Regions from separate parts of the Buttiauxella sp. BIGb0471 genome, predicted to be linked through region 3. Evidence: predicted binding sites of a transcription regulator. Region 3 holds the regulator's gene; each other region holds the start of a gene.
What was found. The regulator PhoB, encoded in region 3, activates phosphate uptake and scavenging genes when phosphate is short. The targets are predictions, from matches to a motif close to CTGTCATAAAACTGNCNNAT.
Positions count from the first base shown of each region.

Region 1: the regulator PhoB is predicted to act here: its motif matches at 3,425-3,444, upstream of pstS (phosphate ABC transporter substrate-binding protein PstS).
Region 2: the regulator PhoB is predicted to act here: its motif matches at 1,677-1,696, upstream of phnC (phosphonate ABC transporter ATP-binding protein).
Region 4: the regulator PhoB is predicted to act here: its motif matches at 750-769, upstream of M2371_RS19940 (MIP/aquaporin family protein).

Region 1 is NZ_JANUEU010000004.1:401,772-409,919, forward strand. It holds gene pstB (phosphate ABC transporter ATP-binding protein PstB) at 1-276, opposite strand, end outside; gene pstA (phosphate ABC transporter permease PstA) at 324-1,214, opposite strand; gene pstC (phosphate ABC transporter permease PstC) at 1,211-2,173, opposite strand; gene pstS (phosphate ABC transporter substrate-binding protein PstS) at 2,296-3,336, opposite strand; partial or broken gene rluF (23S rRNA pseudouridine(2604) synthase RluF) at 3,480-4,202, opposite strand; gene M2371_RS15740 (MFS transporter) at 4,522-5,793, shown strand; gene glmS (glutamine--fructose-6-phosphate transaminase (isomerizing)) at 5,866-7,695, opposite strand; gene glmU (bifunctional UDP-N-acetylglucosamine diphosphorylase/glucosamine-1-phosphate N-acetyltransferase GlmU) at 7,883-8,148, opposite strand, start outside.
Region 2 is NZ_JANUEU010000006.1:49,310-57,457, forward strand. It holds gene phnD (phosphonate ABC transporter substrate-binding protein) at 1-819, opposite strand, end outside; gene phnC (phosphonate ABC transporter ATP-binding protein) at 854-1,636, opposite strand; gene M2371_RS17545 (DUF2235 domain-containing protein) at 1,827-3,041, shown strand; gene yjdN (VOC family metalloprotein YjdN) at 3,155-3,595, opposite strand; gene M2371_RS17555 (zinc ribbon domain-containing protein YjdM) at 3,762-4,097, opposite strand; gene M2371_RS17560 (dynamin family protein) at 4,481-6,847, shown strand; gene M2371_RS17565 (YjcZ-like family protein) at 6,844-7,701, shown strand; gene M2371_RS17570 (PTS sugar transporter subunit IIB) at 7,994-8,148, shown strand, end outside.
Region 3 is NZ_JANUEU010000005.1:96,420-104,567, forward strand. It holds gene sbcC (exonuclease subunit SbcC) at 1-2,544, opposite strand, end outside; gene sbcD (exonuclease subunit SbcD) at 2,541-3,758, opposite strand; gene phoB (phosphate response regulator transcription factor PhoB) at 3,948-4,637, shown strand; gene phoR (phosphate regulon sensor histidine kinase PhoR) at 4,660-5,952, shown strand; gene brnQ (branched-chain amino acid transporter carrier protein BrnQ) at 6,407-7,729, shown strand; gene proY (proline-specific permease ProY) at 7,801-8,148, shown strand, end outside.
Region 4 is NZ_JANUEU010000008.1:45,344-53,491, forward strand. It holds gene rraA (ribonuclease E activity regulator RraA) at 1-163, shown strand, start outside; gene zapB (septal ring assembly protein ZapB) at 222-461, opposite strand; gene M2371_RS19940 (MIP/aquaporin family protein) at 906-1,757, shown strand; gene glpK (glycerol kinase GlpK) at 1,779-3,293, shown strand; gene glpX (class II fructose-bisphosphatase) at 3,392-4,402, shown strand; gene fpr (ferredoxin--NADP(+) reductase) at 4,504-5,250, shown strand; gene M2371_RS19960 (DUF805 domain-containing protein) at 5,252-5,671, opposite strand; gene M2371_RS19965 (DUF1454 family protein) at 5,816-6,385, shown strand; gene tpiA (triose-phosphate isomerase) at 6,496-7,263, shown strand; gene M2371_RS19975 (CDP-diacylglycerol diphosphatase) at 7,308-8,066, opposite strand.

The sequences.
Region 1 (8,148 bases), on a different contig from region 3:
TTTGGCACGCAGCAGGGCGATGTCCTGGTTCTGAGTGAGGATGTTTTCCCCATCCAGCAGAATTTCACCTTCGGCGCGCTGCTCCGGGTAGAGCGAGTACATTTTGTTGAATGTACGCAGCAGGGTGGATTTGCCACAGCCTGACGGGCCGATGAACGCGGTAACCTGGTTCTTAGCGATATCCAGATTGATGTTTTTCAGGGCATGGAACTTACCGTAATAGAAGTTCAAATCACGAACCTGAATTTTGTCTGGGGTAGTCTCGACCATACTCATCTGTTTCTTAATCTCCATCCGACGCCGCCTTTGCCGCGCCGCAAAATTTAACCGTGTTTACTCTTCGCAAAAATCACACGCGCCAGAATATTTAGCAGCAGTACGCAAAGGGTAATAATCAGAACGCCAGCCCAGGCTAACTGTTGCCATTCGGCAAATGGGCTCATCGCAAATTTGAATATCGTCACTGGCAAGTTAGCAATCGGCTGCATCATGTCAGTGCTCCAGAACTGGTTGGAGAGCGACGTGAACAGCAGCGGGGCGGTTTCACCCGCGATACGTGCAATCGCCAGCAATACGCCAGTAATGATCCCGGAAACAGAGGCTTTCAGCGTAATTGCAGAAATCATTTTCCATTTTGGCGTACCCAATGCGTATGCCGCTTCGCGCAGACTGTCTGGTACCAGTTTCAGCATGTTTTCAGTGGTGCGGATAACAATCGGCACCTGTAATAACGCCAGCGCAATTACCCCAGCCCAGCCGGAGAAGTGCTGCATTTTCGCCACCACAATGGTGTAAACAAACAGACCGACAACAATAGATGGTGCAGAAAGCAGGATGTCGTTGATAAAACGAATAACCTCGGCCAACGCTGATTTGCGGCCATACTCCGCCAGGTAGATACCCGCCATGATGCCCAGCGGCGTACCAAACACGGTCGCCCACAGGATCAACAAGCCGCTACCCGCGAGGGCGTTAGCCAGGCCACCACCTTCTGTATTCGGCGGTGGTGTCATTTCGGTGAATAGCGCAATCGACATGCCGTCGATACCGCGAGTCACCGTAGAGAACAGGATCCACACCAACCAGAACAGGCCAAATGCCATGGTTCCCATTGAAAGTGTCAGAGCAATGCGGTTTTTAAACCGACGACGAGCCTGCATTTTGCGGCGTGATTCCGCTAACGCCGCGCGACTTTGCATTTCCATAGTCGTCATGAGCGCGCTCCTTCATTCTTCGCCAGACGCATAACCATAAACTTAGAGATAGCCAGCACGATAAAGGTGATAACAAACAGGATCAGGCCGAGTTCCATCAATGCTGCGGTATGCAGGCCGGATTCCGCTTCAGCAAATTCGTTCGCCAGGGCAGAGGTAATACTGTTGCCCGGCATATACAGCGAAGCGCTGTCGAGTTGGTAGGTGTTACCGATGATGAAAGTTACCGCCATGGTTTCACCCAGAGCACGACCTAAACCTAACATCACGCCACCAATCACGCCGTTTTTGGTAAACGGTAAAACGATGCGCCAGATAACTTCCCATGTGGTACAGCCGATACCGTAGGCCGACTCTTTCATCATCACAGGAGTTTGTTCGAATACATCGCGCATTACAGAAGCGATGTAAGGGATGATCATAATGGCGAGAATAACGCCAGCCGCAAGAATACCGATACCGAACGCCGGGCCTGAGAACAGTTCACCGACAATGGGTACAGAAGAGAGCACATTGCCGACCGGTTCCTGGAAATACTTCGCAAACAGCGGAGCAAAGATAAACAGGCCCCACATGCCGTACACGATACTAGGAATAGCCGCCAGCAGTTCAATGGCGATACCCAACGGGCGGCGCAACCAACCGGGTGCCAATTCCGTCAGGAACAGCGCGATACCGAAACTCACCGGTACTGCGATTAACAACGCAATGAACGAGGTGACTAGCGTGCCGTAAATCGGCACCAGCGCACCATAAATATCGTTAGGAGCATCCCACTCTTTATTCCACAGGAACGAGAATCCAAATTTCTCGATACTTGGCCAGGAGGAGATGACCAGGGAGATGATGATCCCGCCCAGCAGAAATAGCACAATCAGCGCAGCCAGTTTTACCAGCGCGCTGAAAATGACATCACCTTGTTTGCCAGGGGCTTTGAACACCGGCTTACTCACTGCCATAACTTACTCTTTAAGTTTAAATACATTTCTTACAACATGTCGGATGTCGCTTACGCTAATCCGACCTACGAAAAGCAGTTGTAAGGCGGATAAGCATTCGCGCCATCCGCCATTTTCATTAATTAATAAAGCGCCTTACCGGAGCGGTCTTTCACGTTGGTCTTCCATGCTGCACGAACTTGTTCAACCACAGCGTCTGGCAGGGCAGCGTAATCCAGGTCACTCGCCTGTTTTGCACCGTCTTTGTAAGCCCAGTCGAAGAACTTCAGCACTTCAGCGCCTTGCTCTGGGTTTTTCTGCTCTTTGTGAATCAGAATGAAGGTGGTAGACGTGATTGGCCACGCGCTGTCACCTTTCTGATTTGTCAGATCCTGAGCGAATGATTTGCTCCAGTCCGCACCTTTTGCAGCATTTGCAAAGTTCTCTTCAGAAGGCGCTACTGGTTTACCGTCAGCTGAAACCAGTTTGGTATAAGCGAGGTTGTTTTGCTTAGCGTAAGCGTATTCAACATAACCGATTGAACCTGGCAGACGCTGAACAAACGCGGCGATACCGTCGTTGCCTTTACCGCCCAGACCCGTCGGCCAGTTTACCGTTGAGCCTGCACCGATTTTAGTTTTCCACTCTTCGTTCACTTTCGCCAGGTAGCTGGTGAAGACGAAGGAAGTACCGGAACCGTCAGCACGACGCACAACCGCAATGTTCTGCTGTGGCAGTTTCATGCCTGGGTTGAGTTTAGCGATAGCTTCGTCATCCCATTTTTTGATTTTACCCAGGTAGATGTCACCCAGGGTTTTACCGTCGAGCACCAGCTCTCCGGATTTCACGCCTGGCAGGTTGACCGCCAGAACAACACCGCCGATGACAGTCGGGAACTGGAACAAACCTTCTTGTTGCAGCTTTTCATCAGACAATGGCGCGTCAGATGCGCCGAAATCCACGGTGTGAGCAATGATTTGTTTAACGCCACCGGAGGAGCCGATACCCTGGTAATTAACTTTGTTACCAGTTGATTTATTGTAAGTATCTGCCCATTTGGCATACACCGGCGCAGGGAAGGTTGCACCAGCGCCAGTCAGGCTTGCAGCAGCAAACGCGCCGAAAGCACTCAGGGATAAGGTCGCGGCGACAACAGTTGCGACAGTGGTACGCATAACTTTCATAATGTCTCCTGCAGAGGTGAACGTAAATCGTTGTTTAGTGGTTGCAGGATAGAAAATAGGACAGTTTGGTGACATTTAAATGTACGAATTATGACAGTTTTATGACAGGCCGCTTTGGGGCATATTTCCAGCTGTCATACTCAGGATTCTGAGTGTTCAATCCGTTTCAATAGCTCGTCCTGTTCGTCGCGGCTCAGGTAGCGCGATTCCCCCAGCGGCAGCCCTTCCAGATGGATATTCATGATGCGGACACGTTCAAGTCGGGTCACTTCATAGCCGAAATATTTACACATCCGGCGTATCTGGCGATTCAATCCTTGAACTAATATGATGCGAAATATTTGGTCCGATTCTTTCGTCACTTTGCATTGTTTCGTCACCGTACCCAGTATGGGTACACCCGCGCATAAACCCTTAATAAACTCGTCAGTCACCGGCTTATTGACGCTAACCACATACTCTTTTTCGTGATTGTTGCCCGCACGCAGAATTTTATTAACCACATCACCGTGATTGGTCAGCAAAATGAGCCCCTGCGAATCTTTATCCAGACGCCCTATCGGGGAGATACGTTGGTCGCCTTCAATGAGAGCGCTGATATTCCCTCGCACGCTCTTTTTCATCGTGGTGATGATGCCAACAGGCTTATTCAACGCGATCAACACCAGGCCGTTGTCATCTCGCGGCTCAATAAGCTGGTCATTCACTTTCACCACATCACCAGCAAAGACTTGAGCACCAAAACCGACCTGCCTGCCGTTAATAAAAACATAGCCCTGTTCGACGTAGCGATCGGCTTCGCGGCGCGAGCAGATACCGCTATCGCTAATGTATTTATTAATTCGTACCGGGGAATCGATGGGCATTTTGCGGTGCGTCTCATTCATATCTTGCATAATTACCACCAACTCATTACTTAAAGAAATGTGACGCACGTCACATACATTACCCGTTAGGGGTAGATTACACACAAAAAATTGAGATTAATCACAAATAAAAGTGAAACACAGGTTCATTATCAACAAATAGTGTGATCTACATTACAAAAACAAGTCCAGGATGGGCCAAACCAGAATCCTCGACGTCTTCTGAAGCGCCGCTGATTTTTATCTCCTCTGAATTATTTATTTGCCTGCTGCTTTGCAGCGGTCAGGCCACTTATTGCTTGAAAAACGGGGATTCATTATGCGCAAAACAGGCCACAAGCGCTGGTTTATGCTGTCACTGGTGACATTAGGCACCATTCTTTGCTATTTAACCCGAAATACTATTTCTGCCGCAGCGCCAACATTACAGAGCGATCTGCACATTACCACACAGCAATATTCTTACATTATTGCGACATTCTCGGCCTGCTACACCATTGCACAACCTATTGCCGGTTATCTGCTTGATACATTGGGTACAAAGGTGGGTTACACCATTTTCGGCCTGATGTGGGGCGTGTTCTGCATTGGTGCGTCATTCGCGACTGGCTGGAAAGGTCTGGCAATGTTCCGTGGCCTCGGCGGTTTCGCTGAAAGTGCGATGATACCTGCTGGTTTGAAATCAGTAACTGAATGGTTCCCGGATACTGAACGTTCGGTTGCTGTGGGCTATTTCAACGTTGGTTCCTCTATTGGCGCGGTGATTGCACCTCCGCTAGTTGCGTGGGCAATCTATATCAGGGACTGGAGACTGGCGTTTATTATCGTCGGTGTTTTCAGCGTGCTGTGGGCAGCTGGTTGGTATTTCACCTATAACCGCCCGTCAAAAACCAAATCACTGTCTCGGGAAGAGTATCTCTATATAACCGATGGGCAGCCTGAGAAACCAAAGGTTGAGAAAGTCCGCATTGGCCGCCTGCTGAAACAACGTAAGTTTTGGGGTATCGCATTACCGCGTTTCCTGGCAGAACCCGCGTGGGGGACGTTTAATGCATGGATCCCACTGTTTATGGTGCACACCTACGGCTTTAACCTCAAAGATATCGCCATGTTTGCCTGGATCCCGATGCTGTTCGCCGATTTTGGCTGCATTATTGGGGGTTATTTTCCGGGTATGTTCCAGAAGATGTTTGGTGTGAATATTGTTGTATCCCGCAAGCTGGTGGTCACGATGGGTGCGGCGCTTATGATCCTGCCGGGAATGGTCGGCTTGTTCGGCAGTCCAATGGTGGCGATTGCACTGTTATGCGTTGGTGGCTTCGCTCACCAGTCATTGTCTGGCGCGTTGATTACTCTGTCTTCTGATATGTTTGACTCCAACGAAGTTGCTACCGCTAACGGATTCACCGGCATGGCTGCGTGGACTGCCAGCACCATGTTTGCACTGGTTGTGGGTGCGCTGGCCGACACGGTTGGTTTCAGCCCGCTGTTCGCCGTGCTTTCGGTGTTTGATGTTATCGGGGCGATTGTCTTGTGGGTTCTGCTGAAATCCCCTGAAGAACCAAAACTGGTGACGCAGGAAGAGAATTGATTTAGCAATAAAAAGCCCGGTTGTGCTAAGCGCAACCGGGCTTTTTCATTTTGTATGACAGCTTAAAACGGCTTACTCAACCGTAACTGATTTCGCCAGGTTACGTGGCTGGTCAACGTCGGTGCCTTTAATCAGTGCAACGTGATAAGACAGCAACTGCAACGGTACGGTGTAGAAGATAGGTGCGATAACTTCTTCTACATGCGGCATCTCGATGATATGCATGTTGTCGCTGCTGGCGAAGCCTGCATCTTTATCTGCAAATACATACAGATGGCCGCCGCGCGCGCGCACTTCTTCGATATTTGATTTCAGCTTTTCAAGCAACTCGTTATTTGGAGCCACAACAATAACCGGCATGTCCGCATCAATCAGCGCCAGTGGGCCATGTTTCAGCTCACCCGCCGCATACGCTTCCGCATGAATATAAGAGATTTCTTTGAGCTTCAGTGCGCCTTCCATTGCGATTGGATACTGATCGCCACGGCCTAAGAACAGCGCATGATGTTTGTCAGAGAAATCTTCGGCCAGCGCTTCAATGCGCTTATCCTGGGAAAGCATCTGCTCGATACGGCTTGGTAGCGCCTGCAAACCATGCACGATATCTTGCTCGATTGCTGCGTCAGCGCCTTTCAGGCTGCTCAGTTTCGCCACCAGCATCAACAAAACGGTCAACTGAGTGGTAAATGCTTTGGTCGAAGCCACACCGATTTCGGTGCCCGCGTTGGTCATCAGTGCCAGGTCGGATTCACGCACCAGAGAAGAACCCGGGACATTACAAATCGCCAGCGAACCTAAATAGCCCAGCTCTTTTGATAAACGCAGTGCAGCAAGGGTATCTGCCGTTTCACCAGATTGGGAAAGGGTGATCATCAGGCTGTTACGACGCACCGCGGATTTGCGGTAACGGAATTCAGAGGCGATTTCGACATCGCACGGAACGCCCGCCAGCGATTCAAACCAGTAACGTGAAACCATGCCTGAGTTATAGGAAGTGCCACACGCGACAATCTGAATGTGCTCAACCTGAGACAGCATTTCGTTAGCTTTCGGGCCAAGCTCAGAGAGATCGATAGCGCCATGACTAATGCGGCCAGTCAGGGTATTTTTAATCGCGTTCGGCTGTTCGTAGATCTCTTTCTGCATGTAGTGGCGATAAATGCCTTTGTCGCCCGCGTCATATTGCAGACTGGATTCGATATCAGGACGTTTAACCTGCTCACCTTTGGTATCGAATACGGTTACGGAGCGACGAGTCACTTCCGCAATATCACCTTCTTCAAGGAAGATGAAACGACGAGTCACCGGCAGCAGTGCCAGTTGGTCGGAGGCGATAAAGTTTTCACCCATGCCGAGGCCGATAACCATCGGGCTACCAGAACGTGCGGCCAGCAGAACATCCGGATTACGGGTGTCCATGATTACGGTGCCATACGCGCCACGTAGTTGTGGAATGGTGCGCAGCACGGCTTCACGCAGAGTACCGCCTTGCTCCAGTTCCCAATGGACTAAGTGAGCAATAACTTCGGTATCGGTTTGTGAAACGAATGTGTAGCCACGCCCCTGCAATGCTTCGCGCAGCGGTTCATAGTTTTCGATGATGCCGTTATGAACCACCACGATATGTTCGGAAACATGCGGGTGAGCGTTAACTTCTGATGGTTCGCCGTGAGTCGCCCAACGCGTGTGCGCAATACCGGTGCCACCATGCAGCGCAGTTTCTGCTGCGGCTTCGGCCAGTTTGTTCACTTTACCCAAGCGGCGCAAACGAGTCATATGACCTTTTTCGTCTACTACAGCCAGGCCCGCAGAGTCATAACCACGGTATTCAAGACGACGTAGTCCTTCGAGAAGGATTTCAGCGATATCACGTTGCGCGACCGCGCCAACAATTCCACACATAAGATTAGATTCCTGATAATGGCATTAAGCCATGTGTTGTCGCTGACCTGTATTTTCCGGTTTTTTCCGGAGCCCCGAGCCTTGTAGAGAGTGGGGTTATAGTTTTGGTAGTACTGCGGGGCGGGTCATTTTCGAGAACAACCTTCACCCCAGCCTTCTCCCATTCAGGGAGAAGGAAAATCAAAAATTACTTCTTCTTAACCGGGCGCTGCCAACCCTGAATATGGGTTTGCTTCACGCGGCTGATAACCAGTTCATCTTCACCAACATTACGGGTGACCGTCGTCCCTGCGCCAATCGTCGCACCACGCGCAACGGTGACCGGTGCCACCAGTTGGCTATCGGAACCGACAAACACATCATCACCGATGATGGTTTTAAATTTATTCGCGCCATCGTAATTACAGGTAATGGTGCCTGCACCGATGTTCACGTTGTCGCCAATTTCGGCGT
Region 2 (8,148 bases), on a different contig from region 3:
GCGGAACGGCGCCCAGGTCAGGCCTTTGAGCACCGCAGCTTCTTCTGGCGTTTTGCCGTAAGTCATGAAGAAGTCATAGATTTTGTCTTTGGTGGCTTCAGAAAGATTTTTACGCCACACGATCGGATCGCCTGGGATCAACGGGGATTTCCAGATGACTTTCAGATCTTTGAATTTCTCAGGGGCGGTTTGCTTCAAACGATCAAGGTTTTCAGTGTTGTTGGTCGCCACATCCACCTGTTTGTTCGCCACTGCCAGCGCGTTGGTTTCGTGGTTGGCATTCACTGAGCGTTTGAATTCGTTCGGTGCCGCGTTATTTTTGGCGAAAACGTAGTATCCAGGGACCAGATAACCTGAGGTTGAGTTCGGGTCGCCGTTGCCAAAAGTCAGCTCTTTGCGTTTCGCTAACATGTCCTGCAGATTATTGATTGGGCTGTCTTTGTTAACGATCAACACGCTCCAGTAACCCGGCGTTCCATCTGCCGCGACCGTCTGAGCAAACACCTGGCCGTTGGCGCGATCCACCGCTTCCATGGCCGAAAGGTTGCCGTACCAGGCGATATCCACTTTGTTAAAACGCATACCCTGAATGATCCCGGCGTAGTCCGGCGCGAAGAAAGCATTCACTTTCACGCCCAGTTTCTTCTCCATATCCTTCAGGAACGGGTCCCACTGCGGTTTCAGGTTTTGCTGGGATTCGGTGGAGATAATGCCGAAGTTCAGGGACTTTTCTTGCTCATCCGCATGGGCTGCGTTGAACAGGGCGCTAACGCTCAGGAGGCTGGTAAAGGCGAGTGCTTTTACGGCTTTGTAGCTCATGGCTGACTATTCCTTGAAGTAGATAGCAAAGTGGTTAAGCAGCAACCGCATCAACGCGATTTATGCTGCGGTAAAGATTTCCCAGCCGTTCGTTGTCGAACGCCGAGCTGCTTCCGTCGTAAAAAACATGACCCTGGCGCAGGGCGACAATGCGTTCGCAATAGCGCAGGGCGTAATCCACCTGATGCAGCGTCACGACTACGGTGATGCCGTCCAGACGGTTAATGTCATGCAGCGTTTCCATCACGATGCGTGCGGATTCCGGGTCGAGTGAGGCAATCGGCTCATCGGCCAGAATCACTTTCGCCTGCTGCATCAGCGCCCGGGCAATCGCCACGCGCTGCTGTTGCCCACCGGACAGGGTGGAGACGCGTTGATACGCAAATTGCGCCATGCCGACGCGGGTCAGCGCCTGCAACGCACGTTGCTTTTGTTCGCGGGTAAACCAGTTAAAACAGGTGCGCCAGAACGGCGTGGCACCGAGCGCACCAATCAGCACGTTTTCGAGTACCGTCAGGCGATTCACCAGGTTGAACTGCTGGAAGATGTAGCCGGTGTGAGCACGACTCTGCCGGATATCGCTTGCCAGGCGGCCCGCTTTTTGGACGGTGCGGCCAAGCAATTCAACATGACAATCGGCTGATTTATCAGAAGTAATCAGGCCGCTCAGATGACGTAAGAGAGTGGATTTGCCTGAACCAGACGGCCCCAGCAAAGCGACCATCTCACCTTCATTGACTTCCAAATCAACAGCATTTAATGCCTGATGCTGGTTGAAGGTTTTGCTCAGTTTGTTGACGCGAATAATAGTTTGCATCACACGGCTCCTTAAAAAGTTGCCTCATGGTGCCGATGAAATGTGACGATTTTGTTAAGGATAAGTTTCGGTATGATGAAGAGTGAGTCTCAGCCTGGAAGTCATCAGGCTAATCAACTATTTGTCGTATTGTTTAGCGTCTCGTTTTTGGCTTTGCTTACAGATACCCTCTGGCCTTGGGAATTCAGCAATGAGCAAAAATATTATTTTTTGTGCCGATGGCACATGGAGCGCTCCTGGTGTTGAAGAACAAGCGGATGACGAAGCCGCGGCAAGTAATGTTTATCAGTTATTCGTTGATTTAAAAGGTGCTGTAGACCAGCAAAGTTTGCTACTGGCAAATGAACAAGAAAAGACCCTTACCGATAACAGCGGCAATGTGCTGCAAGTGGCCAAATATATTCATGGCATGGGCGATCCGCATAACGGCCTGGTAAAACGCCTGGGCGGCGCATTTGGTGCGAGCCTGATCATTCCGATCATTCGTGGCTATACGTTTATTAGCCGCCACTGGCAGCCTGGCGACCGGATTTATATTGTCGGATTTAGCCACGGGGCTTATACCGCGCGAATACTGGCAGAAATGATCGTCGATCGTGGGTTGCTCAACCGCGACAGGCTGCATTTAAACGTGCGCAATAAAGAAGAAGCCTGGCGTTTTGGTTCGTCCATCTGGGCGCAATATCTGGCTCATGCGCCGGATATGAGCCCGAGTATTTTGGGCAGCGTATTGCGTGAGCTGCCTGGGTTTTTCTGCGACAGCGTTGATCCCACTTGTATTACGCGCCCGGCTTCCATTGAAGCGGTTGCGGTCTGGGAAACCGTCGGGCAGATGGGCATTCCTAAATATTTCAACGACAAGCGCTACGGTATTTTTCGATTTAACAGTACAGAGCTGCATTCGCGCGTCAAATACGGGCTACAGGCGATTGCAATAGATGAACAGCGCGTCGATTTAACCCCGGTGCTGTGGGATAACCGCGACCGTATTTTGCAGGTGATGTTTCCGGGTATTCATCATGATGTGGGCGGTTATTACAGCGGCACTGATGAAGATCGCTGTTTGTCTAATGGCGCGTATTTGTGGATGCACGATGCGCTCGATGATTTGGGTATTCATTTGGCGCGGGGCGAAGTGGTGTCTGATGCGCTTGGCCCGATGCACTGCGAATGGTATCCGCCAACACGCTATTTGCGCATCATGCCGCGCCAGCTTCCTGCCCCCGTCAGCTCGTCAATGATGGTGCATCAGTCGGTTATCGAGCGGCTTAATGGGGGAAAAACGTTGCTGCAACAGTCGGCGGTAAGCGGGGAGTGGCAGACCGGACCTTATGTTCCGCACCCATTGCTGGATTACCTGCATGCGGCAAACGTGATTCCCATTAATTGGGCGATTGCGCGGTAAAAAGTGTTACCCATGTGCCCGGTTTGTACCGCTAGCGTCATCCACCCTTTTCGTCAGATTTGTCGGATGACGCTGCGCTTATCCGACCTACTTTTGGCATCAGGTCGAACCGGTTACATCGGTTTTTCGACATTCACCATCCACGGAATACCGTATTTATCGGTCAACATGCCAAAGCCTTTTGCCCAGAAGGTTTCCCCCCACGGCATGGTGACATCGCCTCCGGCAGAGAGGCTATCAAACCAGCGTTTGCCCTCGTCGACATCTTTGCTGGTAAGACTCAGCGCGTAACCCGTGTGTTTCACTTTATCGGCGCACATATTGCCGTCACTCATCATCACTTCGCCGCCGCTAATACGTACATTGGCATGCATGATTTTATCGTCAGGCCAGTTAAATCCGCTGCCGCAACCCTCGGCGGTGTCGCTTGCTTCATCCTTCGGCATTTCGCCAAAAGTCATTTTAAACAGTAACTCAGCACCGACGGCTTGCTTGTAGAACTCGATAGCTTCTTCGCAGGTGCCGTCAAAAAAGATGTAGGGGCCAATAGACATGGTCAAATTCCTCATAGAGAGAGATTATTTTATGGACAGAACAAGTTTAGATGCGGGGCGCGGGGCTAGCCAGGCGGGGGAGGGGGAATGGTGGATGACGCTGCGCTTATCTACCCTACAACAACCCTTCGTAGGTCGGATAAGCGCAGCGTCATCCGACACTAAGTTAGTTCTTTTTAACGAACTCCGACTTCAGCTTCATCGGGCCAAAACCATCAATCTTGCAATCAATGTTATGGTCGCCTTCAACCAGACGGATCCCTTTGACTTTAGTACCAATCTTCAACATTGAAGAGCTGCCTTTAACCTTCAAATCTTTCACTACGGTGACGTTATCGCCGTCAGCCAGCAGATTACCGTTGGCATCTTTAACAATCAGCTGATCGCTGTCTTGCGCAGGTTCGGCATCATTCCATTCATGGGCACATTCCGGACAAATAAACATACCGTTGTCTTCGTAGGTGTACTCGGAATTGCATTTCGGGCAGTGAGGGAGAGTCATAAATAATATCCTCAAAAATAGCGGCGTTCCGCCAAAAGTGGCGCGATTATACATTAAAACCCTGGTTTTGTCGGGACTACTGCTGTAATGCTGAGTGCTTTCAGACATACAGCAATAAGAAAGTGCTATTTTAAAACGTTATTTAATTGCCAAATTCGCGACGAAAATACAGAATTGGATTATCAAAATGCGTTATTGTATTCTTTTCCGAGTTATTCAACTGGCGACTCGTCCAGGTCTTTTCTATATGAAAAATTAGTCTTAATTATAATATTAACGAATAAATGATTTCCGCACGTAATTATAATTACCGGTACTGCATTCCCACAAAAATATAAAGACTTTTAAAAATCCGCGTAATTTGATTTAAGTAAGGATTTTTTATGCACGCACAAGCGATATTTGAGTTAAGTCAGGAAGCAGAACGGTTATTGCAACTCGCCCTGCAAAACCTGAATACTTTAAAAACGACCTCTTTTACGACACAGCATAACAATAATTATTTCGCTCAACCGTCAACAGGCAAGCTTGCAGCCTCGCAATTTTGCCCACGCAGCATTCAGGCGCAACAGGCGCTGCTGCAAAATGAGCTACGGAAAATAACCCAGCATGAAATGGTGCTGGCGATAGTCGGAACGGTAAAAGCGGGAAAATCCACCACCATCAATGCCATTATTGGGACGGAAGTTTTGCCTAATCGCAACCGTCCGATGACGGCATTACCGACGCTTATTCGCCATACGCCCGGCCAGCGTGAACCGGTGCTGCATTTTCCCTATGTTCAGCCCATTGAAAAGCTGATGGAGATATTGCAAACCCGTTTGCAACAAACTGACAGCGAAACGCTGACAAAACATCTGGAAATTGACAAGGATATGGCGGGGTTATTAACCCGAATTGCCGAGGGAAATTCATTCGCTAAGCATTATCTTGGTGCGCAGCCAATATTTCATTGCCTGAAAAGCTTGAATGACCTGGTGCGTTTATCTAAAGCGCTGGATGTACCTTTTCCTTTTAAAGCGTATGCGGCGATTGAACATGTTCCGGTCATTGAAGTGGAATTTGTCCATCTTGCCGGAATGGATGAATCCCATGGCCAACTGACATTATTAGATACGCCTGGACCAAATGAAGCCGGGCAACCCCATTTGCAAAAAATGCTTCAGGAACAACTGGCGCAGGCATCGGCTGTGCTGGCGGTGCTGGATTACACCCAATTAAAATCGGTTTCTGATGAAGATGTGCGTAAAGCTATTCTGGGTGCAGGAACTTCCGTCCCGCTCTATGCGCTGGTGAATAAGTTTGACCAGAAAGATCGTAATAGCGACGACGAAGAACAAATTAAAGCGCTGATTTCCGGCACCTTAATGAAAGGGGCAATCGATCCCAGCCATGTTTTCCCGGTGTCATCTATGTGGGGATATCTGTCCAATCGCGCTCGCCATGAACTGACATTACACGGCAAATTACCGCCTCCCAATGAGCAGCGCTGGGTGCAGGATTTTGCCGACGCCGCACTTGGCCGTCGCTGGCGCAATGAAGATCTGGCGGATACTGATGCCTTACGCCAGGCGGCAGAATTACTGTGGGAAGATTCAATGTTTGAAGCGCCGATCAAAACGGTGCTTCACGCCGCTCATGCTAATGCGTCGATGTACGGACTGCGTTCTGCCTGCCAGAAACTGCTCAATTACACCCAGCGCGCGGAAGACTACCTGAATTTCCGTTGCCAGGGCCTGCACGTTGCCAGCGAGCAGTTGCAGCAAAATATCGCAGCGCTTGAAGATGACATGAATCTGGCGGCGTCCAGCCAGCAGACGGCGAATATCGTGGCACGCAATAACGTCAACCAGGCGATTGATGCGATGGGCGATTTTATTCGTCGCTATGAACAGCAAATTATCAGCCATATCGAAGATTACTTTCGCAATGGCATGGTGCCCGAGAAACTCACTCGCCAGGCGCTCTCGTTTGGCACTCAGCGCGGGCGCGATTTTGACGCCCGCCATGCCTCTCTCAGTTTTGACGACGAGCCTTCGGCGCAAATCGCGCTGCACAGAATTCGCGCTTCATGCGAAGTCATTCTGACTGCCGCACAGGAAAAGATGACCGAGGAATTAACTCATCTTTTCAGTTATCTCGAAGTCGAACTGGCCGATACGCTGCGAAATACCCTCAAACCGATTGAATGTCGCGTCGCGCAGGGGCTAACACAGGCCGGATTTCGCACTAATATTAGCCTGCCGGTGTTTCACGTCGGCTTATTAAACTTCAATGCTAATCAGGCGTTTAACGAGCTTATTGAAGAGCAGGATATTCCCGTCGCGCGATTACGCCGCCCGGAGGGAATGCGTGGAACGGTGGCTCGCTGGCTCAATAGCGACGACTGGGGCTGGGAAGGCTACACGGTGATGCAAAGCCGCTACGTGATTTCCCTGGCCGATGTGCAACGCAGGCTGTGCCAGCACGTGGCTGAGTTCTTGTTGCAGCTTAATCAGAACATGGCGGCACAAATCGAAATGTCTGTGACGGAGGGAATGACCGCCTTCTTCGCTGATTTTTCGCAGGCGCTGGATGCAATCCGCCTGAACCTGCAACAAAGCCTGATGGCACGTTCGCAAAATGAAGAGGCGGTGATGATCTTGCGCCAGCAGCTTCAACAATGTGTCCGAACCACACGCTACATCCACGAGGACACCCGCCTGTTGCGGGATGATATTCAGACGCTTTTTACGGTAGAACAGCAATGAGTGGTTTATTACCCGGAACGCAAACACGCGCTTTGGAATGTGTTGCAGAGAAGTTTGTCGTCGACTTTGCCAGAAACAGTGGTGCCATGCGCGAGTCGTGGCGCAGTCAGCACAGCAAAGCCTTTTATCAACGTCTGACGAAGGAATTCATCGGCCAAAGCCAGTTGCAGAAATGGGCGCTGGACGACGTATTACTTGATGCACCAGAAGTCACGCTGGCGATGCTCGGACAGCTTTGCCAGCGGGTTGCCAAAAAGCACCGGGCGCTGGTCAGGGTTCATGAGAGCATGCGTACGCGTGTACCCCATGATTTTCCTGAGATTCGCCAGCAATTCGTGCAGTTACAACAACTGCTTGCGCAGCGTATCGACAAACTGGAAATTCAATTAAACGGCAGCGATATGACCCATCTGGGGCTGGTGCATTGCGAGCAGGTTATTGCCCGCTGGCAGTCCGGGCATTACTCGGCATTTTCTCCGGCCGGTCGCTGTTATATCGCGCTACAAGAGCTGTATTGGGGCGCGTTTGGCGAGGCGCTACGCTTCGGTAATGCGTTGCAAACCACGGAGTTAATCGAGCAAGCACGTGCGCTGGCTATCAGGCAATTAGCGCAAGATGTGAATGCGTCTGTCCGCACCCGCCATTACTACTATGAATGGCTGATGTTCCCAACAACGCCCGAAATGATGGAAAGCAAAGAAGCGCTGGCATGGCTTGGTGATGATTGTGACGGCGAAAAACACCCGGTTAGTTTTGCTACAACGCAAACACACCAGGGCGTTTCACTGGGGATGCCGCGTATTTGTTCGGCAATGCGATTGGGTAGTGCGATGGTCGATGAGGTTTTTAATTAAAATAACGAATAACCGTAATGACTTCTGGAATATATTTATATTCCAGAAGTCATAATGTTCAGCGATATAATCCTATAACCTCGCAAATATGAATAATATTTTCGACAGAAGTAACAACCCTATCTTACTGTTTATCATGCCTAAAAATTAAGAAGTACCATCATCTGCCTGAAAGTACCAATTGTTAAAATTCATTCTGTGTTGTCCCTCTCTTGCTGCTTTTTACGGCGCGCCGCAAAATCTAATTTAACGCATGTCGAGCAGAACAAGATTTATTACAAAAGGGGATATGATGAAGAAGATCTTTTTATGCTGTGCAGCCGGAATGTCTACCAGCATGTTAGTGGAAAAAATGAAGCAGTCCGCCACTCAACGCGATATTACCGTTGAAATTACGGCGGTGCCGGTTTCTGATTTTGACCAAATCATCACCGAAGCAGATGTCAT
Region 3 (8,148 bases):
CTGTGTCGTGTTGTCGCGCAGCTGTTGATTGCATTGCGTCAGTTGGTCTTGCAGGGCATTAAGCTCGACATCGGCCACCAGCGTTTCCGGGCGTGCAGATTTGTGTTCTGCCAATGCTTTTTCAACCTGCTGGAAGAGCACGGTCTGCTGCTGAAGTTGTTGCTCAAGCTGTTGTTTTCTAAGTTCGAGTTTTTGGCATTCGGCTTCATTCAGTAACGCCGCCTGGAATGTTTGCACATCGGCAAATGGGCTGACGGCGAGTGCGGCGAGAAATTGCTCGCTTGCCTGAGCAACGCGCGTTTCTTCTTGCTTGTGTTGCTGTTGCAGCGTCCGCCACTGGCTTTCCAGCGCAATACAATTACTGTGCAGGCTATGCCAGTTCTGTAATGCCTCATTTTGTTCGTTTTCCGATAGCGGAGCAGGCGAAGTGCCATCGTCTATAAATGTACTGAGCACATTTTCCAGCAAAGCCAGTTGCTGTTGCACGCGGGGAAGCTGTTCATTGCGCTGTTGCCACTGTTGTAATTCCTGCTGACGTTCCGCCAGCCAGTTATTCTCTTCGCCAGGAGTCGGGTATTGCAGCCCTGCGTTATTAAGCGCGGTAGTGATTGCTTCGCGCTGTGTAGCAATTTCAGCGACGAGTTTAGCGTGTTGAGCACGTGTCTGAGCAAGCTGCTCTTCCAGCACAATGCGCTGGCTTAACTGATGTAACTGTTGTTCGCGTTGTTCTTCGCTTTCCAGCCACTGCTGGAGGTCGTCTTCCGGCGCGAGAGTCAGTTGCAGATTTGCGCACAGTTGTTGCCAGCGTAAGCGCAATCCGTTTTCTTCTTCATTCAGCGCAGTGATAGCCGCCAGCAGGTTTTCGCGCTGTTTACGCTGCGTATCAAGCTGGCCTTTCATCGCAAAGCCTGCTTCCGCAAGAATGGCAACTTCACGTTTAAGTTCGGCTAGCCGCTGCTGATTTTCTCCGGGCTGAATCGCCTGATAATCAGCGACCGCCGGATGTTGCGTCGAGCCGCACAGAGGGCAAGGTTGATGAGGCTGTAAACGAGCGCGCTCGGCTTCAAGGCTGACAATACGCAGTTCAAGCTCACACACTTTCTCGAGGTCACTCTCATGCTGGCGGCGTTCTTTATATTGCTGGCGCTTTAAAACCAGCTCCACATCACCCTCGGCAATTTGTTTTTCGAGCGCGGTAATCTCTTGTTGTTGCTGCGATTTGCGTTTGAGAAGCGATGAAAATTGAGGCTGTAATGTGGCAAGCAGCTGGCGCTGCGGACGTGCAGCCATCGTTGCTTGTAAGTGGGTACTTACTTCATCAGCACTGATAGACATTTCAGCTACTGGCAGAAGTTCGAGTTTCTTCTGGCTTGAATCGATATTGCGCTGCAAATCTTGTAGTTTTTCAGCCTCACGCTGCTGCTGACCAAACCCCATGCGCCAGCCCGCCAGCTCAGTCCCCCATTGGCGGTATCGGTCGTGAGTTTTCAGCCACTCCTGGAGTTGCGTGCTTTCCTGCGTGAGTTTTGCAGCCATGCTTGCGGCAGCCTGCCGTGTCTGCTGGCGTCGTACTGTCGCCTGATGTAAGCGAGCATTCACTTCTTCACACTGAGCATGTGTGTTTTGCAAAGTTGCCTGCAATTCCTGCAAACGTTGCCAGTCAGGGCGCAGTTTTTCTGCCGGTTGTGCGCGAGTCAGTTTATCTAACTCTGGCGCGGCGGCTTCTATTGCGTTATTCGCCGCTTTTAAAGAGTGTTCTGCCTGCCCATGTTTTTGCGTGAGCTGCGCCAGTTGGCCTAACCATTGCTGATGCTGCTGGAGTTTCATTTGTTCTGCGAGCAGCGCTTTTTCTTCTACGCTCAGGGTCTGAAAACTCTCAGAAAGCTGCTGGTGCTGCTCTTCACTTAACAATGCTACGCCAGCGGCCTGCGCTTGTAGGTTTTCAAGCTGGCTGCGCACATTTTTATGATTCTCGAACACCGCCGCAGAAACGGTGCCATATATTTCAGTTCCGGTCAGCTCTTCGAGCAAAGAGGCGCGGTCATTGGCATTGGCATTTAAGAACGCAGCAAACTGGCCCTGGGATAACATCATTGAGCGGGTGAATCGGTCGTAATCCAGACCGGTGAGTTTGGACGTAACCTCAAGTTTGTCTTTGACTTTATCGGCAATAATCTTGCCACTTGCCACTTCTGCAAGCTCGATACGCGGGGCTTGTAGATTGCCGTTGGCCGCATTGCGCGCACGGTTCTGGCTCCAGAATGCACGATAGGCAACCCCTTTTACTTCAAATTCCACTTCCGCCAGGCATTCGGCGGTGTCGCGCGTCATGAGATCATTTTGCGATTGCGTGACGGTATTGAGGCGCGGTGTCTGGTGGTAAAGCGCGAGACAAATCGCATCGAGCAGCGTGGTTTTCCCGGCTCCTGTTGGCCCGGTTATGGCAAACAAACCGTTGCTGGCGAACGGTTCGCGGGTGAAATCGACTTTCCATTCCCCTTTCAGGGAATTGAGGTTTTTTAAGCGCAGGCTAAGGATTTTCATGCTTCTTCCTCCACGTCATGCAGGCTCGCCACCGTTTGGGCAAATAGCGTTCGCAAACGCTGTGCTCGTTCTTCGGAGGTGTCTTCCTGAACCAGGCGGCGCTCAAAAACCTCTTCAACCGTCAGCTCACTCAGCGTTTCTTTATGTTGCTGGGCGATAACGCGATCGCGCTGTTCACGGCTGCGACGCAGCAACACCACTTCGACGGGTAGCGTTTCGGTTAATTGTTGAATATGACGCTGCATATCATGCAGATATTCTTCGGTAGCGATTTCAATATCCAGCCAAACTTTGGGTTCTGCTGGTGCATCGCGCCACTGCGCGAGTTGCTGTTCGATTTCACTCAGAGAACCTTTGATGACTGCTAAAGGCTGGCTGACAGGCACCGTCAGCGGAGTCACTTCATGAAGCACGCCTTCGGCAAACTCAACCAGATAAACACTTTTGTTCTTGCCTGTTTCGTCAAAACTTAACGGGATGGGCGAGCCGCTATAGCGAATATGTTCAGTGCCACCAATGAGTTGGGCACGATGGATATGGCCGAGTGCGATGTAGTCGGCTGCGGGGAAATGCTGCGCCGGGAAAGCATCCAGTGTGCCGATGTAAATATCGCGCACCGCATCGCTTTTGGTTACGCCCACGGTGGTTAAATGGCCGGTCGCGATAATCGGCAGCTTCGCATCAGCGCGTAATTCGCAGGCGGTGGTGTAACACTGCTGGTAATGCTCGCTGATGGCTTCCATCAACGAACGCTGCTTTTCGTGGCCGGAAAGCCCCGCCTGGCTATTTTGAATATCCCGTGGGCGCAGGAATGGAATCGGACAGAGAATGGCACCCGGTTCACCCGATTTAGCGTTGAGCACGATAGCCTGCTGGCTGGCATCATGCCGCGCACTGGCAATGACATAAGTATTCAGGCATGCCATTAATTCACGAGATTCATTCAGCGTGGCTACGGAATCATGATTTCCCGCCAGCACCACGAGAGAACAGCCTGTTTGCTGAAGTTGCACCACAAAACGGTTATACAATTCGCGTGCGTAACTTGGCGGCGAGCCGGTATCAAAAATATCGCCTGCGACAATTATCGCATCCACATCATGCTCGACTGCGGCTTGAAGCAACCATTCAAGAAACGCCTGGTGCTCTGGCCCACGGCTTTTGGTATAAAAATTTTGACCAAGATGCCAGTCTGAAGTGTGAATAATGCGCATTGGTTGTCCCTTGGCATAAAAAAGCGTGGCGGGATTATAAAGCGGATGAGCAAGAACGACACAATTGAGTGTCATAATTCATTGTGATGAATCACCAGGCATTTATGTTTTTCATAAATCTGTCATAAATCTGACGCATAATGGCACCGCATTGAAACAACAATAATTATTCCTTGAGCAGGGCGAATCATGGCGAAGCGTATTTTAGTCGTAGAAGATGAAGCTCCAATCCGTGAAATGGTGAGCTTTGTGCTTGAGCAAAACGGTTTTCATCCTGTAGAAGCGGAAGATTATGACAGTGCAGTGAATCTGCTTATCGAACCCTTTCCGGATTTAATTTTACTCGACTGGATGCTGCCGGGTGGTTCGGGTATTCAATTCATCAAGCATTTGAAACGCGAAGCATTAACTCGTGAAATCCCGGTGATGATGCTGACGGCGCGTGGTGAAGAAGAAGACCGCGTGCGAGGGCTTGAAGTCGGAGCCGATGACTATATTACCAAACCGTTTTCCCCGAAGGAGCTTGTGGCACGCATTAAAGCGGTGATGCGCCGCATCTCTCCGATGGCGGTGGAAGAGGTGATTGAGATGCACGGGCTGAGCCTTGATCCGTCATCGCACCGCGTCATGACCGGTGAGAACCCATTGGATATGGGGCCAACAGAATTTAAATTATTACACTTCTTTATGACGCACCCGGAACGGGTGTATAGCCGTGAGCAACTGCTTAATCATGTATGGGGTACCAATGTTTATGTCGAAGACCGAACGGTGGACGTACATATTCGGCGGTTACGCAAAGCGCTTGAACATAGTGGACATGACAGAATGGTACAAACAGTACGCGGTACGGGTTATCGGTTCTCAACCCGCTTTTAATTCCTTGTCAGGAGAATGACGCGTGCTGGAAAGGTTGTCATGGAAAAGGCTGGTGATGGAGCTGGTGCTCTGTTGCATACCCGCCGCCATCTTAGGTCTTATTTTCGGCCATTTACCGTGGTTTTTATTACTGGCAGTCACCGGACTGCTGGCTTGGCATTTCTGGAATTTACTGCGTTTATCGTGGTGGCTGTGGGTGGATCGCAGTATGACGCCGCCGCCAGGCCGCGGGAGTTGGGATCCCCTGTTGTACGGTCTTCATCAGATGCAGCTGCGCAACAAAAAGCGCCGCAAAGAGTTAGGCAATCTGATTAAGCGTTTTCGTAGCGGAGCCGAATCGCTGCCCGATGCGGTGGTTTTGACCACGGAAGAAGGGACGATTTTTTGGTGCAACGGTCTGGCGCAACAATTGCTGGGGTTACGCTGGCCGGACGATAACGGGCAGAACATCCTTAACTTGCTGCGCTACCCTGAATTTACTCGCTATTTGTCGCAAAAAGAGTTTTCGCGTCCGTTAACTTTGGTACTCAATACGGGCCGCCATCTGGAGTTCCGTGTGATGCCCTACAGCGATGAGCAGTGGCTGCTGGTGGCACGCGATGTGACTCAGATGCACCAGCTCGAAGGGGCGCGACGTAATTTCTTTGCTAACGTCAGTCACGAACTGCGAACGCCGCTCACGGTGCTGCAAGGTTATCTGGAGATGATGCAGGACCAGACGCTTGAAGGGCCGCTGCGTGAGAAAGCATTAGGCACAATGCGCGAGCAAACTTCGCGCATGGAAGGGTTGGTTAAGCAGCTTCTGACGCTTTCAAAAATAGAAGCCGCTCCGGCCATGGTGCTCAATGAAAAGATTGATGTGCCGCTGATGCTGCGTGTTGTAGAACGTGAGGCGCAAACTCTCAGCCATGAACGGCAGACGATACAATTTGATATCGATCCCACGCTGAAAGTCTTTGGCAATGACGAGCAACTGAGGAGTGCGATTTCTAACCTCGTTTATAACGCAGTCAACCATACGCCAGAAGGCACGCATATTACGGTGAGCTGGAAACGTGTGGCGGGTGGGGCAAGTTTTAGCGTGACTGATAATGGTCCGGGGATTTCAGCAGAACACCTTCCGCGCCTGACTGAGCGTTTTTACCGCGTCGACAAAGCGCGTTCGCGTCAGACGGGCGGCAGCGGGCTTGGGCTGGCGATAGTCAAACATGCTTTAAGCCACCATGACGCACGCCTGAATATTGAAAGCCAGCCGGGCAAAGGTTCAACGTTTTCCTTTGTTTTGCCCGAGCGGTTAATCGTTAGCGAGAAATAGACTGATAATCAGTTTTCGTCGGTCGTACAGATGCGTCATCCGACACTGGCGCAATAAGTGTCAAAATAACTTTCCACAGGCCGCTTTTCTGGCCTGTGTTTTTTTTGCCCACATGTAAATCAAAAACACTCAATCGGTTATAATTTAACCACACAAAAGACCATGATCTTTTCCTCTGATTAATCGAATCCACTAGTGATGCTGTTAATTTAAGGATATCAATCTGGTTTTTAGATCCGTTCTTGCCTTCAAACGCTATAAGCGTTTTAATTGCGGCCCTGTGATTGGTAGACCGACTGGATATGAGTGGTAATTCAAACAACTATTCTTCTCCACCGATCCCGGAAAGGATTTTCCGCTGTCGAGTCTACTGATTGCCGCTTTTATGCCGAGTTAACAGGTATAAAAATTTGAATACTTTCAACACCACACATCCACAGGCTGCAAATATTTTATGACCCATCATTTGAAATCTCGAGACATCCTCGCACTGGGCTTTATGACCTTTGCGCTGTTTGTCGGCGCAGGCAATATCATTTTCCCTCCAATGGTGGGGCTACAAGCGGGTGAACACGTTTGGATTGCATCATTAGGCTTCCTGGTAACGGCTGTAGGCCTGCCGGTGCTGACTATTGTCGCCATCGCTCGTGTCGGCGGGGGCATTGATAGCCTCAGTTCGCCAATTGGCCGCCGTGCCGGTGTGTTGTTAGCCACCATTTGTTATCTGGCTGTTGGGCCGCTGTTCGCCACACCGCGTACTGCTACCGTTTCTTTTGAAGTGGGAATAGCGCCGCTGGTCGGCACCGGTGAGTTACCGCTGTTTATCTACAGCCTGGTTTACTTTGCGATTGTGATTGGCGTTTCGCTGTATCCGGGCAAACTTTTAGACACCGTTGGCCATGTGCTCGCCCCGGTAAAAATTGTCGCGCTGCTGGCGCTGGCTGCGGGCGCAATGTTGTGGCCTGCGGGTGGTATCAGCACGGCGACTGAAGCGTATCAGAATGCTGCGTTCTCAAACGGCTTCGTGAATGGTTATCTCACCATGGATACCCTGGCATCGTTAGTGTTCGGCATAGTGATTGTCAACGCCGCGCGTTCGCGTGGGGTGACTGAATCCCGTCTGCTGACGCGCTATACCATTTGGGCTGGCTTGATTGCCGGTGTTGGCTTAACGCTGATTTATCTGGCTCTGTTCCGCCTGGGTTCTGACAGCGCAACGTTAGTTGCCGATCAAAACGCGAACGGTGCCGCAATTCTGCATGCGTATGTGGCTCATACTTTCGGTGGTGCGGGTAGCTTCTTCCTGGCAGCCTTGATTTTCCTGGCTTGTATGGTCACGGCAATTGGCCTGACTTGTGCGTGTGCTGAATTCTTCAGCCAGTATTTGCCACTGTCTTATCGTTCGCTGGTGTTTATCCTGGGCCTGTTCTCAATGGTGGTTTCCAACCTGGGTTTAAGCCATCTGATTCAGGTTTCAATTCCAGTGCTGACGGCAATTTACCCGCCGTGTATCGCGTTGGTGGTGTTGAGCTTTACCCGTCCGTGGTGGCATAACTCAACCCGCGTGATTGCTCCAGCGATGCTCATCAGCACCTTGTTTGGTATTCTCGATGGGATTAAATCATCGGCAATCAGTGATATTTTACCCGCGTGGGCCGCGCGTTTGCCGCTGGCCGATCAGGGGCTGGCATGGTTAGCGCCAACGGTGATTATGGTGGTTCTCGCCATCATTTGGGACCGCGCCGCAGGGCGACAGGTGGCTTCAACCGCCCACTAAAATTTTTGATTTTCTTTAACCACGGGGCTTTGCTCCGTGGTTTTTTTATTGTTAAGCAGGGTGTGGAATCAATGGAAAACGCTAATAAGCTCAAGCGCGGCTTGAGTACCCGGCACATACGCTTTATGGCGTTGGGTTCGGCAATTGGCACCGGGCTGTTTTATGGCTCGGCGGACGCTATCAAAATGGCTGGTCCAAGTGTGTTGCTGGCTTATATCATCGGTGGTGTGGCGGCATATATTATTATGCGCGCGCTGGGTGAGATGTCGGTTCATAACCCTTCAGCCAGTTCTTTCTCACGCTACGCGCAAGATAACCTCGGCCCGCTGGCAGGCTATATCACCGGCTGGACCTACTGTTTCGAAATCCTGATTGTGGCAATTGCGGATGTCACCGCGTTTGGCATCTACATGGGGCTG
Region 4 (8,148 bases), on a different contig from region 3:
TATTCAGGCAATTGCCGCCATTCCTGTTGGCTCTGCGGGTGTTGGCGTTGGCGAAAGTGACGTGCGCGTTAACTTTGGCGGCGTGACATTCTTCTCCGGCGACCATCTGTATGCGGATAACACCGGCATTATCCTTTCCGAAGATCCCCTCGATATTGAGTAACAAAATCGAATAACAAAACGGGCGCCCTGGGGCGCCCGTTTTTATTGAAGCTGTGGTCTTACACTTCTTCCATCTTACCCAGCAGGGCGTGCAGACGATCCTGCCACACGTGCTGTTGCTCTTTCAGAGAATTGTTTTCGCGTACTAATTCTTCATGATTGCTCTGAGATTGCTGAACTTGCTGAGACAGATTGGTGTTCGTCTCTTTCAGTTCTTCGATTTCCATCTGCAGCAGGGTAATGGTATCAATCGCCTGCTGTACTTTTGCTTCCAGTTTCTCAAACACTTCAAATGACATTTCGAACCTCTCCTGAATTGCAAGGCGTTGATGGATGTCTAAATCCCCGTCCCGGATATTCCCCGAAGACACCTTATGAATATATGCGCACCACGCAGCGTGTCTCGATTGTAAGTAGCGTGAGTACCCGTGTCCAGCGAGTTCAAGCGCTCTTTGCGTAACATAACGTTTTTCGGCATATACCGAACGACAGGGCGGCTTAAAATCACTATTTGTTAATGCACTGAAGATTAACGTGCGCGTTTGCGTTGTCATTTTTGGGTGATAATGCGCACATAATAACGCGAAATCGCTCATTTTTATGACGAGCCACACAAATTTAAGGTTCGATATTTCTCGTTTATGTTCGTTAACGATAAATTAACACTACGCCTACATGGCACCTGCGCGGCAGGGAATGCCCGAACAAACAATAATCATTAATTTTGCCTTCAGGACCCTATTATGAGTCAGACAGCTCCATCAACCTTGAAAGGTCAGTGCATCGCCGAGTTCATGGGTACAGCATTGTTGATTTTCTTTGGTGTCGGATGCGTTGCCGCCTTAAAAGTGGCAGGCGCAAGCTTCGGGCAATGGGAAATTAGTATCATCTGGGGGCTGGGGGTAGCGATGGCTATCTACCTGACCGCAGGGGTATCCGGTGCGCACCTCAATCCGGCAGTCACCATCGCATTGTGCCTGTTCGCCTGCTTCGATAAACGCAAAGTGGTTCCGTTTATTGTTTCACAAGTCGCAGGTGCGTTCTGCGCCGCAGCTTTGGTGTATGGCCTGTATTACAATTTATTCCTCGATTACGAACAGACGCATCATATGGTGCGCGGCAGCGTAGAAAGCCTGGATTTGGCCGGTATCTTCTCAACCTACCCCAATCCACACATCAATTTGATTCAGGCGTTTGCCGTAGAGATGGTGATTACCGCCATTTTGATGGGCGTTATCCTGGCTCTGACTGATGATGGCAACGGCATTCCACGTGGCCCATTAGCACCGTTGCTGATTGGCTTGTTGATTGCGGTTATCGGCGCATCAATGGGACCGCTCACCGGCTTTGCCATGAACCCTGCGCGTGACTTCGGTCCGAAACTGTTTGCATGGCTCGCGGGTTGGGGCGATGTTGCCTTTACGGGTGGGCGCGATATTCCTTACTTCCTGGTGCCCGTATTTGGCCCAATAGTAGGCGCAGCGCTTGGCGCGTTTGGCTACCGTAAGTTGATTGGCCACCATTTACCTTGCGATGTATGTGTTGAAGATAAAGAGAAATCCAGCACCTCCACGCAACAAAATGCTTCTTTGTAAGACTGACTTCAGGACAAGATTATGACTCACGAAAAAAAATATATCGTCGCACTTGATCAGGGTACCACCAGCTCCCGCGCCGTCGTCCTGGATCACGATGCCAACGTAGTCAGCGTGTCGCAGCGCGAATTCCAGCAAATCTACCCAAAAGCAGGATGGGTAGAACACGACCCAATGGAGATTTGGGCAACACAAAGTTCCACACTTGTCGAAGTGTTGGCGAAAGCTGACATCAACTCAGACCAAATTGCCGCCATTGGTATCACCAACCAACGTGAAACCGCGATTGTCTGGGAAAAAGAGACGGGCAAACCGATTTATAACGCCATCGTCTGGCAGTGCCGTCGTACCGCAGAAATCTGCGAACAGCTCAAACGCGACGGCCTGGAAGAGTACATCAAATCAGCAACCGGCCTGGTGGTTGACCCGTATTTCTCCGGCACCAAAGTAAAGTGGATTCTGGACCATGTGGAGGGTTCGCGCGAACGTGCTCGCCGTGGCGAATTGCTGTTTGGTACGGTCGATACCTGGCTTATCTGGAAAATGACTCAAGGGCGCGTGCACGTCACCGACTACACAAACGCCTCCCGTACCATGTTGTTTAACATCCACGATCTCACCTGGGATGACCGCATGCTCGAAGCGCTGGATATCCCACGCGAGATGCTGCCAGAAGTGCGTAAATCTTCAGAAGTTTATGGTCAGACTAACATCGGGGGTAAAGGCGGTACGCGTATTCCTATCGCCGGGATTGCTGGCGACCAGCAAGCCGCGCTGTTTGGTCAGTTGTGCGTCAAAGAAGGGATGGCGAAAAACACCTACGGCACCGGCTGCTTTATGTTGATGAACACCGGTACTCAGGCGGTTAAATCTACTCACGGCTTGTTGACGACGATTGCTTGCGGCCCACGCGGCGAAGTGAATTATGCGCTGGAAGGTGCCGTATTCATGGGTGGCGCTTCTATTCAGTGGCTGCGCGATGAAATGAAACTTATCAGCGACGCGACGGATTCCGAGTACTTTGCAACGAAAGTGAAAGACACCAACGGTGTATATGTGGTGCCAGCCTTTACCGGCCTCGGCGCTCCTTACTGGGACCCGTATGCCCGTGGCGCCATCTTCGGCCTGACGCGTGGCGTGAACGCCAACCACATTATCCGCGCCACGCTTGAGTCCATCGCTTATCAAACGCGTGACGTGCTGGAAGCGATGCAGGCTGACGCGAATATCCGTCTTCACGCTCTGCGTGTAGACGGCGGTGCGGTGGCGAACAACTTCCTGATGCAATTCCAGGCGGACATTCTAGGTACGCGTGTAGAACGCCCTGAAGTCCGCGAAGTCACAGCTTTGGGCGCGGCATATCTGGCGGGTCTGGCCGTTGGTTTCTGGCAGAACCTGGACGAAGTTAGCGAGAAAGCGGTTATCGAAAAAGAGTTCCGTCCAGGTATCGAAACCACCGAACGCAACTACCGTTACGCTGGCTGGAAAAAAGCCGTGAAACGTGCGCTCGCCTGGGAAGATCACGAAGAAGGTTAATTGCCCTTCCCCCTAACCCTCTCCCTCAGGGAGAGGGGATCACCCTACCCCGCGTGTGCTAAACTCGGTCGCAATTAGGCTTCTTAAATGAGTGTGTAATGAGACGAGAACTTGCGATTGAATTTTCCCGTGTAACCGAAGCGGCGGCACTGGCGGGTTATAAATGGTTGGGTCGTGGCGACAAAAACACGGCGGATGGTGCAGCCGTTCACGCCATGCGTATCATGCTCAATCAGGTCAATATTGATGGCCAGATTGTGATTGGCGAAGGGGAAATCGACGAAGCGCCAATGCTCTACATTGGTGAAAAAGTCGGTACCGGCCAGGGCGACGCGGTAGACATCGCCGTTGACCCGATTGAAGGTACCCGCATGACGGCAATGGGCCAGGCCAACGCGCTGGCGGTGCTGGCCGTCGGCGATAAAGGCAGCTTCCTGAATGCGCCCGATATGTACATGGAAAAACTGATTGTCGGCCCGGGTGCGAAAGGCATTATCGACCTCAATCTACCACTGGCTGAAAACCTCTATAACATCGCCGTTGCGCTCAATAAGCCACTGAGCGAGCTCACCGTTACCATTCTTGCTAAACCACGCCACGACGCCACCATTGCTGAGTTACAAAAACTTGGCGTGCGCGTTTTCGCCATTCCTGATGGTGATGTTGCAGCGTCAATTTTGACCTGTATGCCAGATAGCGAAGTTGATGTGATGTACGGCATCGGCGGCGCACCTGAAGGTGTGATTTCCGCAGCGGTTATTCGTGCGCTGGATGGCGACATGCAAGGCCGCCTGTTAGCTCGTCACCATGTGAAGGGTGATAGCGAAGAAAACCGTCTTATCGGTGAAAAAGAATTAGAACGCTGTAAGGCAATGGGCATTGAAGCGGGTGTGGTATTAAAACTCGATGATATGGCGCGTAACGACAACGTTATCTTCTCCGCAACCGGCATCACTAAAGGCGATTTGCTGGACGGGATTACGCGCAAAGGGAATATGGCGATCACAGAAACACTGCTGATTCGCGGCAAGTCTCGCACTATTCGCCGTATCCAATCTATTCACTATCTCGACCGCAAAGACCCGGACGTACAGACTCATATTCTGTAAGGCCGCCGTTTGTCTGATTGAGCTTTCCAGCTTTAACCGGCTGGAAATCTCACACTTTTCTGGTGAAGATAGGGAAAACACAACAAAGGGGAGCGTTCATCATGGCGGAATGGGTCAAAGGTAAAGTCATCCGGATTGAAAACTGGACCGATGCTCTGTTTAGTCTCACTGTTCATGCGCCTGTCGCCCCTTTCACCGCCGGCCAATTTACCAAGCTTGGGATGGAAATCGATGGCGAACGCGTGCAGCGAGCCTACTCCTACGTCAACGCGCCCAGCGATCCGAATCTTGAGTTTTATCTGGTCACCGTACCTGAAGGCAAACTCAGCCCGCGTTTACACGCGCTGCAACCCGGCGACGAAATTTCATTGGTCAGCGAAGCGGCAGGTTTCTTTGTGCTCGATGAAATTCCTGAGTGCCAGACGCTATGGATGCTGGCGACAGGAACCGCATTAGGGCCGTATCTTTCAATTTTGCAGGAAGGCACTGGACTCGAGCGTTTTGAGAATATCGTTTTGCTGCATGCGGTACGTTACGCGCAGGACTTGAGTTATTTGCCATTAATGCAAAAACTCCAGCAGCAATACGAAGGAAAGTTACGCATTCAGACGGTTGTCAGCCGTGAGTCTATTCCGGGTTCGCTAACCGGACGCGTGCCTGCATTGATCGAAAACGGTGAGCTGGAAGCGGCAGTCGGCTTGCCGATGAACATTGAAACCAGCCATGTGATGTTGTGCGGAAACCCGCAGATGGTACGTGATACGCAGCAATTGCTGAAAGATACCCGGCAGATGACCAAACATTTACGTCGCCGACCGGGCCATATGACTGCTGAACATTACTGGTAAGTTAGCGGTACTTCACTTCGCTGGTGTCTTTGCCAAAACGGTTTTCACCCTGGGTGCCAACAAACGCGCCCAGGTCCATAATCACCATCACCAGAATTAGCGTTGGAATAAAACGTCCAAGTCCCCATTGCGCTAAAGTTCCGAAAGTTTCCCAGTTGCCCGCGAGCAGCAGCCAGGCTGGAATAAACAGCAGCGCCCACCAGCCTTTCTTGTTTCTGTCATGCAGACGTTTCACAATCACCGCCGCCGTTGGAATCAACGAACCCGATAAAAAGAAACCCGCGGTGGAATAAGGCATAATTTCTGCACCCGCCAGGGTGAAGAGAATGATCAGCGCGATTAACCAAACGCCAATCCAAATCCAGAAGTCACGGCGTCCAATACGTCCGTTAAAAGAGAACAGCCATTGCTGTATGGTCATGGTAAGGTCCATTTTATTGTTTAGCGCCGTAGTGTACCCTGGCTATGCCGGGTTTTGACAAGCCAACGGAATGCCGATTTAATCGGGACGCAGAATTCACAGGAGAATTTGTCAATGAGACATCTGTTTGCAGCTCTGGCTTTAATGATGCTACCCGCCGCGATGGTCTGGGCCGATCCGCCTACAGATTCTGCTTCAACGCTACAAGCCGCTCCGTATTTGCTGGCAGGAGCGCCAACGTTTGATATGAACATCACGCAGTTTCGGGAAAAATTCAGCGCTGAAAATCCGAAGTTGCCGATCAACGAATTCCGCGCCATCGACTCTAATGCCGATGAAATCAACCTGATGCGCGCAGCCAGTAAGATTAACGAAAATCTCTATGCGTCCGCCGCACTTGAGCGCGGCACGCTCAAGATAAAATCTATTCAGATAACCTGGTTACCGATTCAGGGACCGGAGCAAAAAGCCGCTCGCGCAAAAGCGAATGAATATATGGCGGCGCTGGTTCGCACGTTTACGCCATCGCTTTCAAAGCCGCAAAGCGTTACGAAACTCAACAAATTGCTCGGCAATGGTAAGAACAAGCGTTATTACGCGCAAACAGATGGCGCGATTCGCTATGTGGTTGCGGATAACGGTGAAAAGGGGCTTACCTTCGCAGTTGAACCGATTAAGCTGACGCTATCTGAAACGCTTAACAACGGCGAATAAATGACAAAAAGCAAAGCCTTTAGGCAGTTGAGTCTCTATACTGTTTCACAGACCATGCTGCCCTGAATGGCAGCGATTCTTTTATTAGTTTGACCTTGTGGAGAATTAAGATGCGACATCCTTTGGTGATGGGTAACTGGAAACTGAACGGCAGCAAGCACATGGTACACGAGCTGGTTGCTGGCTTACGCAAAGAACTGGCTGGCGTTGCTGGCTGTGGCGTGGCTATCGCTCCTCCTACTATGTATCTGGATCTGGCTAAACATGCCGCTTCTGGCAGCCACATCATTCTTGGTGCTCAGAACGTTGACCTGAACCTGTCTGGCGCATTCACTGGCGAAGTTTCTGCAGAAATGCTGAAAGATGTTGGTGCTAAATACATCATCATCGGTCACTCAGAGCGTCGTACTTACCACGCAGAGTCTGACGAACTGATCGCTAAGAAATTCGCCATTCTGAAAGAAGTTGGCCTGATCCCTGTTCTTTGCATCGGCGAAACCGAAGCAGAAAACGAAGCGGGCAAAACTGAAGAAGTTTGTGCACGTCAGATTGACGCGGTTCTGAAAACTCAGGGTGCTGCGGCATTCGAAGGCGTGGTAATCGCTTACGAACCAGTATGGGCAATCGGTACTGGCAAATCAGCAACTCCTGCTCAGGCTCAGGCTGTTCACAAATTCATTCGTGACCACATTGCTAAAGCTGATGCGAAAGTAGCTGAGCAAGTGATCATCCAGTACGGCGGTTCCGTAAACGATAAAAACGCAGCAGAGCTGTTTGCTCAGCCGGATATCGACGGCGCGCTGGTTGGCGGTGCTTCCCTGAAAGCAGACGCATTTGCCGTTATCGTTAAAGCTGCGGCTGAAGCGAAAAAAGCGTAAGTACTCTCGCGAATAAACGTTAAGGCTCTGCTCCGGCAGGGTCTTTATTTTTTGAGCAATCCGCAGTCATGATCTTGTAGTTGCTCAGCAGAAGCCAGATTCAAGCGTAGTAAATTCCGCTCCGTCGCCAAAACCACCCAATCTCCGTCAGCCAGTTGTGCCATCGCAATACTGTAACGCCCCATATGCTCGCGTGCCTGCGCAACCTGATTCGCCAGCATGATGAACGGGCCAGATTGTGAAAATTCCGCCGCACCCACTTTTCTTGCGATGTACTGGTTTCCCGCCAGTGATTCCGGGAATTGCTGCCAGTGGCTGTTCAGGGTGTTTGTATAGCGATTCAACTGCTCGCGCACATCCTCCCGCAAACAGGAAATATGAATATGCAGCTGGTTTTGCGTGCGCCCGGACGTGGAATTTATCGTGAGCGAAATGACGTCGTCAGGCACGTGAGATCCTCGGTGAACACTCATCACATTGCGCTGCTGCCAGGCCAGCCAAAAGAAATTCGGTGTTTTCGGCTGCAAAAGCTCAGGGCTTTCCATACCTTTAATTTTCGCAGCGGGCATAAGCAGATATTGAAGTGGGCCGTTGATGTCTTTGAGCAAAACATATCCCGAGCGCAAATCCACTTTGGCGCAAGGTTCAGGGCTTTGGTTTTTTTGCTGATGAGGAACACATTGCTGGCTGACGATTCGCCAAAGTGCATCGGGGTGATGCAGATATTGCCGCAGGCTAAACCATCCCATCGCGGTAACAAGCAATACGAGGATTAAAAGAATTACCGGGCGTCGTAACCGCAATTGAAACCTCAGAAACAATAAGAGGGATGCTCAGCGTAACGCAACTTACGGAAACTCAAAAGCAAAACGGCTCCTTTCGGAG